Hydrogenophilus thermoluteolus: one gene and its partner. The protein of the gene in region 1 binds, or shares a complex with, the protein of each later gene. Links are inferred from orthologs where the notes say so. Each region holds a gene or a part of one and is shown on either strand. Other genes may lie near its edges.

Region 1 (7,774 bases):
CCTGAGCCGCAACGCGCCGCTCCCGGAGGGTGTCGACGCGCCGTTCATCAGCCACCGGTGAGCCGCGCGATCAACCGCTCCGCCTCACGAGCGTACCCGCTGCCAAAGAGGTTGAAGTGGTTGAGGATGTGGTAGAGCGTGTAAAGCGGTTTTCGCCGTTCGTAGTCGCGGTGAAGCCCCGAAAGTTTTCGATAAGCGGCGTAAAACGCGGGCGGGAACCCGCCGAAGAGCTCCATCATCGCCAATTCGCTTTCGTGGTCGCCTTGATGGACCGCCGGGTCGATCAGCACCACCTCACCTGTGGCGCTCTCGGCGATGTTGCCGTACCACAGGTCGCCGTGCAGGAGCGCCGCTCGAGGGGCATATTCGAGAAAGAGTGCCGGCAGCCCCTCCAGCGCTTCTTCGAGGCGCGCCGCTGCGTCCCGGGAAAAGCCGTTGCGTTTGGCCCAGGAAAGCTGCGGTTTGATGCGCCGCGTTACGAAAAAGTGGGCCCAATTGGGTTCCCAACCGTTTTGCTGCGGCGTTGCCCCTAAATAATTGTCCCGATGCCAGCCGAAGCGGTCGGGAAAAGGGGCTGCTTCGTGCAACGCCACCAACGCCCGTGCCGCCGCTTCGGCGCGCGCTGCGGAAAGCGGCCGAAGGTCGAGCCACGTCAGGATCAAGTACGCCGTATCGCTGTCGGCATCGACTCCGTGCGCAATCACCTCCGGCACCCGCACCGCACCGGTTTGCGCGAGTGCCGAGAGACCATCGGCTTCGGCGGCAAAGCGGTCGGCCGCCGCCGCAGGGGCCGTTTTGGCGAACCACCGCGTTCCGTCCTGAAGGGTCAGGCGCCAATGGCGGTCGAACTGCCCGCCAAGCGCAGTGGCTTCGGCGACTTGGGTGGCGTGGCCGAACAGGGCCGGAAGGTATGTGGACCAGTCGATCATGACGGCTTGCCGTTTCTTCTCCCGAGCCCAATCGCGGGCTACCCGCGTTGCGCGATTCGTGCCCGCGCGTGCGCGATCGCCGCTTGCACCGCCTCGGGTGCGGTGCCACCGATATGGGCGCGTGCTGCAAGCGACCCTTCGATGGTGAGCACCTCGTACACGTCCTCTTCGATCTGGGGACAAAACTGCTGCAGTGTGGTGAGCGGGAGCTCGGCAAGGTCGATCCCCTGCCGTTCCGCGGCGCGCACGGCGCGCGCGACGATTTCGTGGGCATCGCGAAACGGCACCCCTTTTTTCACCAGGTAGTCCGCAAGATCGGTTGCGGTGGCGAACCCTTCTTGGAGCGCGGCGCGCATCGCTTCGGGCTTCACCCGGATACCCGCGACCATCTCGGCGTAGATCGCGAGCGTATCGTTCAGCGTATCCACGGCGTCGAAGAGCGGCTCCTTGTCCTCTTGGTTGTCTTTGTTGTACGCGAGCGGCTGCCCCTTCATCAGCGTGAGCATCGCGACGAGGTGGCCATAGACGCGTCCGGTTTTGCCCCGCACCAGTTCGGGAACGTCTGGGTTCTTCTTCTGCGGCATGATCGAGCTGCCGGTGCAGAAGCGGTCCGCCAAGTCGATGAAACCGAAGCGGGGCGTCATCCACAGGATCAATTCTTCGGAAAAGCGCGAGAGGTGCATCATCACCAGACTGGCCGCACTCAAGAATTCGATCGCGAAGTCGCGGTCGCTCACCGCATCGAGCGAATTGCGACACAACTCTTCGAACCCAAGCGTTTCGGCAACGGCCCACCGATCGATCGGGTAGGTGGTGCCGGCAAGTGCGGCAGCGCCCAGCGGCAAGCGGTTGGTGCGGCGGCGGCAATCGGTGAGCCGCTCCCAGTCGCGCTCCAGCATCTCCACGTAGGCCATGAGGTGGTGGCCGAAGGTGACCGGTTGTGCCACCTGCAGATGGGTGAATCCGGGCATCGGCGTTGCCGCATGCTGTTCGGCAAGGCCCAAGAGTGCCGTTTGCAGCGTGCGAATGCGGCTGCGGATCTCGTCGATCGCGTCGCGCAACCAGAGACGGATGTCGGTCGCCACCTGGTCGTTGCGGCTGCGGCCAGTATGAAGCCGTTTACCCGCATCCCCCACCAACGCGGTCAAGCGCCGTTCGATGTTGAGGTGGATGTCTTCGTCGTCGAGCGACCATTCGAACGCACCGCTTTCGATCTCTTGCGCGATTTGCGCCATACCGCGTTCGATCGCGGCAAGATCCTCGGTGCTGATGATCCCTTGCTTGGCGAGCATCCTCGCGTGCGCGAGCGACCCTTGGATGTCGTGGCGCCACAAGCGCCAGTCAAACGGGATGCTTGCCGTGTACCGTTTGACCCGTTCCGAAACCGGTTCGTCGAACCGGCCCGACCAGGTCTTGTGCGTTGCGTCGTTTGTCATCACGGTTTCCTTGCGCTTCTCTGCTCAGCCATAAGTCTACCGTAGCGGAACCCCTTCACGCTGGTTGCAACGTCCATTCTAACGCTACCCCTGGCACCGAGCCGCTTTTACCGCAACGCGGCATGCTAGAATAGTTCGAATCAAAACTGCGCATAGGGAGAACGCGATGGCGCGCAATTTCGCAGCCACTTTGGGGTACGACATCGCCGATTTGCAACCCGGAATGGTTGCCGAAATCGGCCGTACCGTTTCGGAAGCCGATATCTTGGCTTTCGCAGGGGTCTCTGGGGATACCAACCCGGTGCATCTCGACGCGGAGTTCGCGGCGCAAACCCAATTCAAAGAGCGGATCGCGCACGGGATGCTCTCGGCGGCCTTCATTTCTGCGGTATTGGGCACCAAGCTTCCAGGGCCCGGGGCGATCTACCTCAGTCAATCGCTGCGTTTCCGCGCGCCGGTCCATGTGGGCGATACCGTCGTCGCCCGGGTCACCGTGAAAGAGGTGGTGCCTGAAAAGCGCCGCGTCGTCCTCGAAACGCTCTGTCTGGTTGGTGAGACGGTTGTGGTCGAAGGAGAGGCGACGATCTATATCCCGCCGCGGCAGGGGTGAGTCACTCATGAGCGAGATGAAGCGGGTCTTTCTCGAATTCGAACGCCCGGTGGTCGAACTGGAAGAGCGCATCGGGGAATTGCGCCGTACCCAGGAGGGGAGTGCGGTCGACCTCAGCGAAGAGATCGAGAAGCTGGAAAAGAAGGCGCGCAAACTCCTCGAAGATCTCTACCGCAAGCTCGACGCGTGGCAAACGACCCAAGTGGCACGCCATCCCCTTAGGCCCTATACGCTCGATTACGTTGCGGCGCTCTTTACCGATTTCGTCGAGCTCAAAGGGGATCGCCACGTCGCCGACGATCCGGCGATCGTGGGGGGGCTGGCGCGCTTTCGAGGGCAGCCGTGTGTCGTGATCGGTCATCAGAAAGGGCGGGACACGAAAGAGAAGATTCGGCGCAATTTCGGGATGCCGCGCCCGGAAGGGTACCGCAAGGCGGTTCGCCTGATGAAATTGGCGGAGAAGTTTCGCTTGCCGCTTTTCACCTTCGTCGATACGCCGGGCGCCTTTCCGGGAATCGACGCGGAAGAGCGCAACCAATCGGAAGCGATCGGGCGCGCGATCTACGAGATGGCGCAGCTCGCAACCCCGACGATCGTCACGGTGATCGGTGAAGGGGGCTCGGGCGGGGCGCTCGCGATCGCGGTGGGGGATCACGTCGCGATGCTGGCGCACAGCATCTATTCGGTGATCTCCCCCGAAGGGTGTGCCTCGATCCTTTGGAAGAGCGCCGAAAAGGCGTCCGACGCAGCGGAGATCCTGGGCATCACCGCGCCACGGCTCAAAGAGTTGGGGTTGATCGACGCGGTGGTGCCCGAACCAGTTGGCGGCGCGCACCGCTACCCCGAAGAGATGTACGCGACGCTGGGCGCGCACCTGGCGCAGACGTTGTCCGAACTCCAGGCCCTTTCGCGCGAAGCCTTGTTGGCGCGCCGTCAAGAACGGCTAGCCGCGTATGGGCGCTTCCAGGTCGCCGCGTAGGCGCACCTCCCGGTTGCCGCCGTGGGCGGCGCTCGATACCGCGCAGCAAGAAAGCGACGCGTTCTTGGTCGCGTTTTCCGGGGGTGCAGACAGTACCGCGTTGCTGCATGGTCTCCTAGCAGCGCGACGCGCCGGTAAACCGCCGTTTCAGCGCCGGGCGGTGCCGCTTGCCGCTGCGCACGTCCATCACGGGCTGCAAGCGCAAGCGGACGCGTGGTTGGCCCATTGCGCCGAGCAGTGCGCCGCATGGGGGGTCCCTTTCTTTGCCGCGCGCGTCACGGTCGATGCGTACCTGTGCTCCCGTTTGGGGTTGGAGGCAGCGGCGCGGCGTGCGCGCTATCGGGCGCTCGCAACACTCGCGCACGATTGGGCAGCCGAGCTGGCGCGCTCCGAAAACCGGCTGACGCCGTTGCGCATCACCGTCGTCACTGCGCACCACCGCGACGATCAAGTGGAAACCTTCTGGTTCCGTCTGCTGCGTGGCAGCGGCGTTCTGGGGTTGGGCGCAATGCGCCCATGGGGGCCGTTTCCGCTGGTGTGTTCAGAACCTGAGTCCCGTGTGGCGTGCGACCCGTGCCTTGCGGCGTATGACGGTCGCACGGTTCGTCTCAATCTGTGGCGCCCGTTGCTGACCACTCCTAAAAGCGCACTCGTTGCCTATCTGCGCGAACAGAGAATCACCTGGCACGAAGATCCCACCAACCAGACGTTCGACACGAAGGCCCACGGCGGGATGCGTCGTAACGCGCTGCGGCATGCGTTGTTGCCCGCATTGCGCCGTACCTGGCCAGGGCTCGACGCCGTTAGCGAGCGTACCGCGCGCGTGATGCAAGAGGCGCACGCGTGCCTCATGGACCTGGCCGAAATCGACGCCGCGGCGATTGTGGACGGTGCGGGGCGGTGGCGACTCGATTCCTTTAGTGCCCTTCCGGCGCATCGCCAGCGCAATCTGCTGCGCTGGGCGCTACAGGCAAACGGTTGGCAGCCACCGCCTGAGGCGCGCCTTGACGAAGCGCTGCGGCAGCTCGCTGCGCACCGCAGTGCGCGAAAGCACGCTTGCTGGACGTTCAGGCTGACGGCGCAGGCGCTGCTGTGTGCGGATCGGCAGGGGGTGTGGTTGACGCCACCTCGTCCAACGCCGTGACCGCCTCAGGCGCAAGCAGAGCAACCACCGTCCAGCCAGCGCCCGGTTTGAGTGCGAAATGATCGTCCACCACCTTGAGGAGTCCCGACGGTGTCACCGTCAGGAGCACGACGCCGCGCGTTCCCAGGCGTTTTTGGTACGCTGCCCAGTCGAAGGTCTCGGTCAATTTGGTCGTCGAGATCTTGCCACCACCTTCTACCCATGAAAGTAGCTGCTCCAGCGTCACCGTTTCGCCAAAGAGCCGACGGCCCAACACCTCTTCGGTGAGACGCGCTTTCGCAGAACCGCTGCGTTCCCCTTCGGTTTGCAAAACGAAGACGTTACCGGTGCCGAACTCACGCTCATAGCGCAGGACTGCCAATGCGTTGAGCTCCGGCGAAGGGGAGAGCGCCAACAGGAAATTGATGTCGCTGAGGTCGAGTTTGCGGTCTGCCGCTTCGGAAACGGGGTTGCCGAAAAAGGTTTCCAGCCCAGACATTCGGGCCTGGCGGATCGCCAGGTAATCGGTATCGGCCAGGATCACGCGGTACCCAAGTTTCACCAGCACCTGAGCCAGCGCACGCGCAAACGCATGCGCACCGACAATCAACACCCCTTTCGGTTCGGGTTCGGCTACGCCCAGACGACGCGCGAGCGGCGCAGCGGTGAGGCTTGCGATCAATACCGTCCCGACGATTACGATGAAGGTGAGCGGCACGATCGTTTCCGCACCAGCGATCCCTTCGGCTTGTAGGCGAAACGCGAAAAGTCCCGAAATCGCCGCGGCGACGATCCCGCGCGGCCCGATCCAGGCGATCAACAGTTTTTCTTGCCAGCGCAAGGGGCTGCCGATGGCACTCACCCAAACTTTCAAGGGCTGCGCAACGAACTGGATCGCCGCGAGCACAAGGAGCGCGCCAAAACCGACGGCGCCCATCGTCGCGAAGTCGATCCGCGCCGCCAGTACGATGAAGAGCACCGAGATGAAGAGGATCGTGAGTGTCTCTTTGAAGTCGAGCACGTTGTCGAGCGGCACGCCGCGCATGTTCGCCAGACGGATCCCCATCACGGTGACCGCCAACAACCCCGATTCGTGCGCCAGCACATTGGAGATCGTGAAAACCGTTACGACCAGCGCCAAAACCACAGCGTTGATGAGGTATTCAGGCAGCAGATGGCGGCGCAGCAATTGCCCGAGGAATTGACCGCCGATGAACCCGAGGAGCGCGCCCGCTGCCACTACTTTGGCAAAGAGCCAGAAGATGTCGGTCCACGGTGCGCCTTGCGCGCGTGCGCTCATCACCAGAAATTCGAAGACGAGCACCGCGAGCAGCGCCCCGATGGGGTCGATCACGATCCCTTCCCAGCGCAGGATCGTGGCGATGGCGCGTTTCGGGCGCACCGACCTCAGAAGCGGTACGATCACCGTCGGCCCGGTCACGACGACCAATGCGCCGAAGAGTGCTGCCAAGCCGGGGCTCAGGTCGACGAACAGATACGCCGCGCCGCTCGCAACCGCCCAGGTGACGAGCATCCCCACCGAAACGAGCCGCCAGATCACGTGGCTCAACCCGCGGACTTCGGCAAAGCGCAGCGTGAGACTCCCTTCGAAGAGGATCACCGCGACCGCCAACGACACCATCGGAAAGAGCAGGTCACCGAAAAGTGCGTCAGGATCGAGAATGCCGGTGATTGGGCCGGCAACGATACCGAGCAACAAGAGAAACAGGATCGCGGGGATGTTGGTCCGCCACGCCAGCCACTGCGCAAAGATGCCGCTGGCGACGATGCCCGAAAGGGTGAGGAAGACGGTTTCGTTCATAAGAATAGGATGAAGTTTTAGTCAGACAATTGTACACATCGTGCACGCAAAAACCCCCACCCGGAGGGTGAGGGTTTCGGTGTGAATCGAATCGAGATGGGTCGATCAGTTCTTGCTCTGGTCGACCAAGCGGTGCTGCACCAACCACGGCATCATCGCGCGCAGCTTCGCCCCCACCTGTTCGATGGGGTGTTCGGCGTTGAGCCGCCGCCGAGCGGTCATCGCCGGATAGTTGAGCTGCCCCTCCTGGATGAACATCTTCGCATAATCGCCGGTCTGGATCCGTTTCAACGCGTTGCGCATCGCTTCGCGCGACTGCGCGTTGATCACTTCGGGGCCGGTGACGTACTCGCCGAACTCGGCGTTGTTCGAGATCGAATAGTTGAGGTTTGCGATCCCGCCTTCGTACATCAGATCGACGATGAGTTTCAGTTCGTGCAGACACTCGAAATAGGCCATTTCGGGGGCGTACCCCGCTTCGACCAGGGTTTCGAACCCTGCTTTGACGAGCTCGACGAGCCCACCGCAGAGCACCGCTTGCTCGCCGAAGAGGTCGGTTTCGGTCTCTTCACGGAACGTGGTTTCGATCACTCCGGCGCGCGCCCCGCCGATCGCCGCGGCATAGGAGAGGGCAAGATCGCGCGCTTTGCCGCTTTGGTCCTGATGCACCGCGATGAGGCACGGCACGCCACCGCCACGGAGGTATTCGGCACGAACGGTGTGCCCCGGACCTTTCGGCGCGATCATGATCACGTCGAGATCGGCGCGCGGTACGATCTGGTTGTAGTGGATGTTGAAGCCGTGCGCAAACGCGACCGCCGCGCCCTGCTTCAGGTTCGCTTCGATGTCACGGCGGTACACCGCGGGTTGCGCTT
Region 2 (3,420 bases), 690 kb from region 1 along the record:
CCCACCCCTATCCGATGATGGTTCGCAATTTCCAAGCGGTGATCGGACGCGAATGCCTCGAACAGATGCCGGCGCTCGTCGGGCGACAGCCCGACTACGTGATCGCGTGTGTTGGCGGGGGATCGAACGCGATCGGCATCTTCTATCCCTACCTTCCGTACGAATCGGTGCGGCTCATTGGGGTCGAAGCCGCCGGCGAGGGGATCGCCACCGGGCGACATGCCGCGAGCCTCACCGCTGGCTGTCCAGGGGTGCTCCACGGCAACCGAACCTATCTCTTGCAAAACGAAGATGGGCAGATCATCGAAACCCATTCGATCTCGGCTGGCCTCGACTACCCGGGGGTTGGGCCGGAGCACGCGTGGCTGAAAGAGATCGGCCGTGCGGAATACGTTGCGGTGACCGACGACGAGGCGCTGGCTGCGTTTCACGACCTGTGTCGCTACGAAGGCATCATCCCTGCGCTCGAATCGTCGCATGCGCTCGCGTACGCAGCCAAGATTGCGCCGACATTGGCCAAAGATCGGATCCTTTTGGTGAACCTCTCAGGGCGTGGCGACAAAGACATGCATACCGTTGCCCAGCGTTCGGGGATCACGCTATGAATGCTGCTTCCAACCGCATCGACACCCGGTTCGCACGCCTTGCTTCCGAGCAGCGCAAAGCGCTGATTCCGTTCGTGACCGCGGGTTTTCCCACTCCGGAAGTAACCGTCCCGCTCATGCACGCGATGGTGGCGGCTGGGGCCGACCTGATCGAATTGGGCGTGCCTTTTTCCGACCCGATGGCAGACGGCCCGACGATTCAGCGCGCCAGTGAACAGGCGCTCGCAAACGGGCAGACGTTGGCGAAAACGCTCGCGATGGTCGAAGCGTTTCGCGCGCAAGACCGTGAGACTCCCGTCGTCCTGATGGGGTACCTCAATCCGATCGAAGCGATGGGGTGGACACGTTTCGTCTCCGAAGCCGCACGCGTGGGGGTCGACGGGGTGCTCACCGTCGACCTGCCTCCCCAAGAGGCGCACGAACCGGCTCGGTTGCTCCAAGCAGCTGGGATCGCACCGATCTTTCTGTTGGCACCCACCTCGCCAGAGACGCGCGCACGGGTGGTTGGCGAACTCGGTCGCGGCTACGTCTACTATGTGTCGCTCACCGGCGTGACAGGCGCAGGGCACCTCGACGTTGCCGCGGTGACTGAGCGCCTAGAAGCGTTGCGGCAGTGGGTCACGTTGCCCATTGCCGTGGGGTTTGGGGTCAAAGACGCTCAGTCGGCGCAAGCGATTGCCAAAGTAGCCGATGCTGTGGTCGTCGGTAGCCGTTTGATCGAAGCGATCGACGCCGATCCGGCCAACGCCATTGCCGCAGTCTCCGAATTGCTCACCACGCTGCGTGCAGCAGTCGATACGGTAGCGGCAACGGCGGAACCGCGCGGTAGCGAGAAAGGAAACGAATGACGATGAACTGGTTGGACAAGATCATTCCGCCGGGTATTCGGCGGGTCACGAGTGGGGTGCGCAAAAGCGTACCCGAAGGGTTGTGGACCAAATGCCAGGGGTGCGAAGCGGTACTCTATTCCGCCGACCTCGAAGCCAATCTGCGCGTCTGTCCCCAGTGTGGCCACCACCACCGTTTGGGCGCGCGCGCGCGACTCGACGCGCTACTCGACCCGGAAGGGCGTGAACCGATCGGTGACGAAATCCGGCCAGTCGATCCGCTGCGCTTCAAGGACAGCAAGCGCTATACTGAGCGCCTCAAAGAGGCGCAGCGCGCCACCGGTGAGCACGACGCATTGGTGGTGGTTGCGGGCACCGTGGCGCAAATCCCCGTCGTCGCCGCGGCGTTCGAATTCGAGTTCATGGGCGGATCGATGGGCTCGGTGGTGGGCGAGCGCTTCGTTCGTGGGGTGCGTGCCGCAGTCGAGCGCCGCGCCGCATTCATTTCGATTGCGGCAAGCGGGGGCGCTCGCATGCAGGAGGGGCTTCTCTCCCTGATGCAGATGGCAAAGACCAACGCGGCACTGGCGCAACTGGCAGACGCTCGCTTGCCTTATCTCTCGATCCTCACCGATCCGACGATGGGCGGTGTTTCTGCCAGTTTCGCGTTCATGGGCGATCTGGTCGTCGCCGAACCGGGGGCGTTGATCGGTTTTGCCGGGCCACGGGTGATCCAGCAGACCGTGCGTCAAACCTTACCCGAGGGATTCCAACGCGCCGAATTCTTGCTGGAGAAAGGTGCGATCGATGCCGTGGTCGATCGGCGCGAACTCAAATCGTGGGTTGCACGGGCACTGGGGGTGTTGATGGCCCAACCCCAACCCAACTCCAGTGAGGAGACAGCAACGCCTGAGGCAGAAGCGCTGTCCGATCCCGCGCACGGACAGGCGTGATGGCCCGTTTTTTTCACCCATGACTCCTCTTTCCACAACGCCCCTTTCGCCACCGTCTGAGCACGCGTTGCCTCAGAGCGTCGACGCGTGGTTGGCGCGGATCGAGGCGCGCGGCAGTGAAGCGCGCATCGTGCTGGGATTGGAGCGCGTTCGGGCGGTTTGGCAGCGGTTGTGGGGCGATCGCCCGTTTCCTCATCCGGTGATCACCGTTGCCGGTACCAACGGCAAGGGCTCGACCTGCGCCTACCTGGAGGCAATTTATCGCGCCGCTGGCTACCGCGTCGGTTGCTATACCTCTCCGCATCTCGTGCGTTTCCACGAACGGATTCGGGTCGGCGGAGTACCGATCGAGGACGCAGCGCTCATCGCGGCGTTTACCGCGGTGGAAACGGCGCGTGACACCGTCGCCCTGACCTATTTCGAATTCGTGACCCTTGCAGCGTTGTGGCATTTTGCCCAGACATCACTCGATCTCGTCATTTTGGAAGTGGGGATGGGCGGACGGCTCGACGCCGTAAACCTGATCGATCCCGACGTTGCGATCGTCACGACCGTCGATCTCGACCACCAGGCGTGGCTGGGGCCGGACCGTGAAGCGATCGGGCGCGAGAAAGCGGGGATCTTCCGCACCGGACGTCCCGCGATCGTCGCCGATCCCAACCCCCCGCAAAGTCTTCTCAATACGGCACATGCCCTGGCTGCGCCTCTTTTTCGCATCGGGGCCGAGTTCGGGTTCGAACCGCAGGAATCCCAATGGCGGTGGTGGTCGACCGCAGCAGGGCAGCGTGCGGGTCTGCCCGCGCCCGCATTGCGTGGCGAGGGGCAGTGGCACAACGCGTCGGCTGCGTTGATGGCGGTTTCGCTGTTACGTGATCGGTTGCCGGTGCCCCAACAAGCGGTACGAGAGGGGCTGCTCACAGCGACGCTGCCGGGTCGTTTTCAACTGTTGCCGGGACGCCCCCTCTTGATCCTCGACGTTGCGCACAATCCGCAGGCCACTGCGGCGCTCGCGAAGAACCTCCGCGCGCTCCGCTT

Evidence for each region. Proteins that work in one complex are often made in the same cells at the same time.
Region 2: the proteins of HPTL_RS02930 (region 1) and accD are in contact, whole or in part, in a solved structure (PDB 8UXZ), measured with the Escherichia coli proteins. The link is inferred for Hydrogenophilus thermoluteolus from one-to-one orthologs.

Annotation. Positions count from the first base shown.
Region 1 is NZ_AP018558.1:595,861-603,634, forward strand. Bases 1,986-4,972 are described here. They hold HPTL_RS02930 (acetyl-CoA carboxylase carboxyltransferase subunit alpha), read left to right. Parts: upstream 1,986-2,991; coding sequence 2,992-3,954; downstream 3,955-4,972. Other genes in these bases: argH (argininosuccinate lyase), read right to left, coding at 1,986-2,365; HPTL_RS02925 (MaoC family dehydratase), read left to right, coding at 2,532-2,975; tilS (tRNA lysidine(34) synthetase TilS), read left to right, coding at 3,968-4,972. In the rest of the region: grxD (Grx4 family monothiol glutaredoxin), read left to right, coding at 1-5; HPTL_RS02915 (fructosamine kinase family protein), read right to left, coding at 48-929; more of argH, read right to left, coding at 968-1,985; more of tilS, read left to right, coding at 4,973-5,098; HPTL_RS02940 (cation:proton antiporter), read right to left, coding at 5,022-6,899; ilvC (ketol-acid reductoisomerase), read right to left, coding at 7,005-7,774. UniProt on the Escherichia coli protein: Component of the acetyl coenzyme A carboxylase (ACC) complex. First, biotin carboxylase catalyzes the carboxylation of biotin on its carrier protein (BCCP) and then the CO(2) group is transferred by the carboxyltransferase to acetyl-CoA to form malonyl-CoA.
Region 2 is NZ_AP018558.1:1,287,844-1,291,263, reverse strand. What follows is about bases 573-3,420. They hold accD (acetyl-CoA carboxylase, carboxyltransferase subunit beta), read left to right. Parts: upstream 573-1,455; coding sequence 1,456-2,385; downstream 2,386-3,420. Other genes in these bases: folC (bifunctional tetrahydrofolate synthase/dihydrofolate synthase), read left to right, coding at 2,405-3,420; trpA (tryptophan synthase subunit alpha), read left to right, coding at 602-1,453; trpB (tryptophan synthase subunit beta), read left to right, coding at 573-605. Outside these bases: more of trpB, read left to right, coding at 1-572.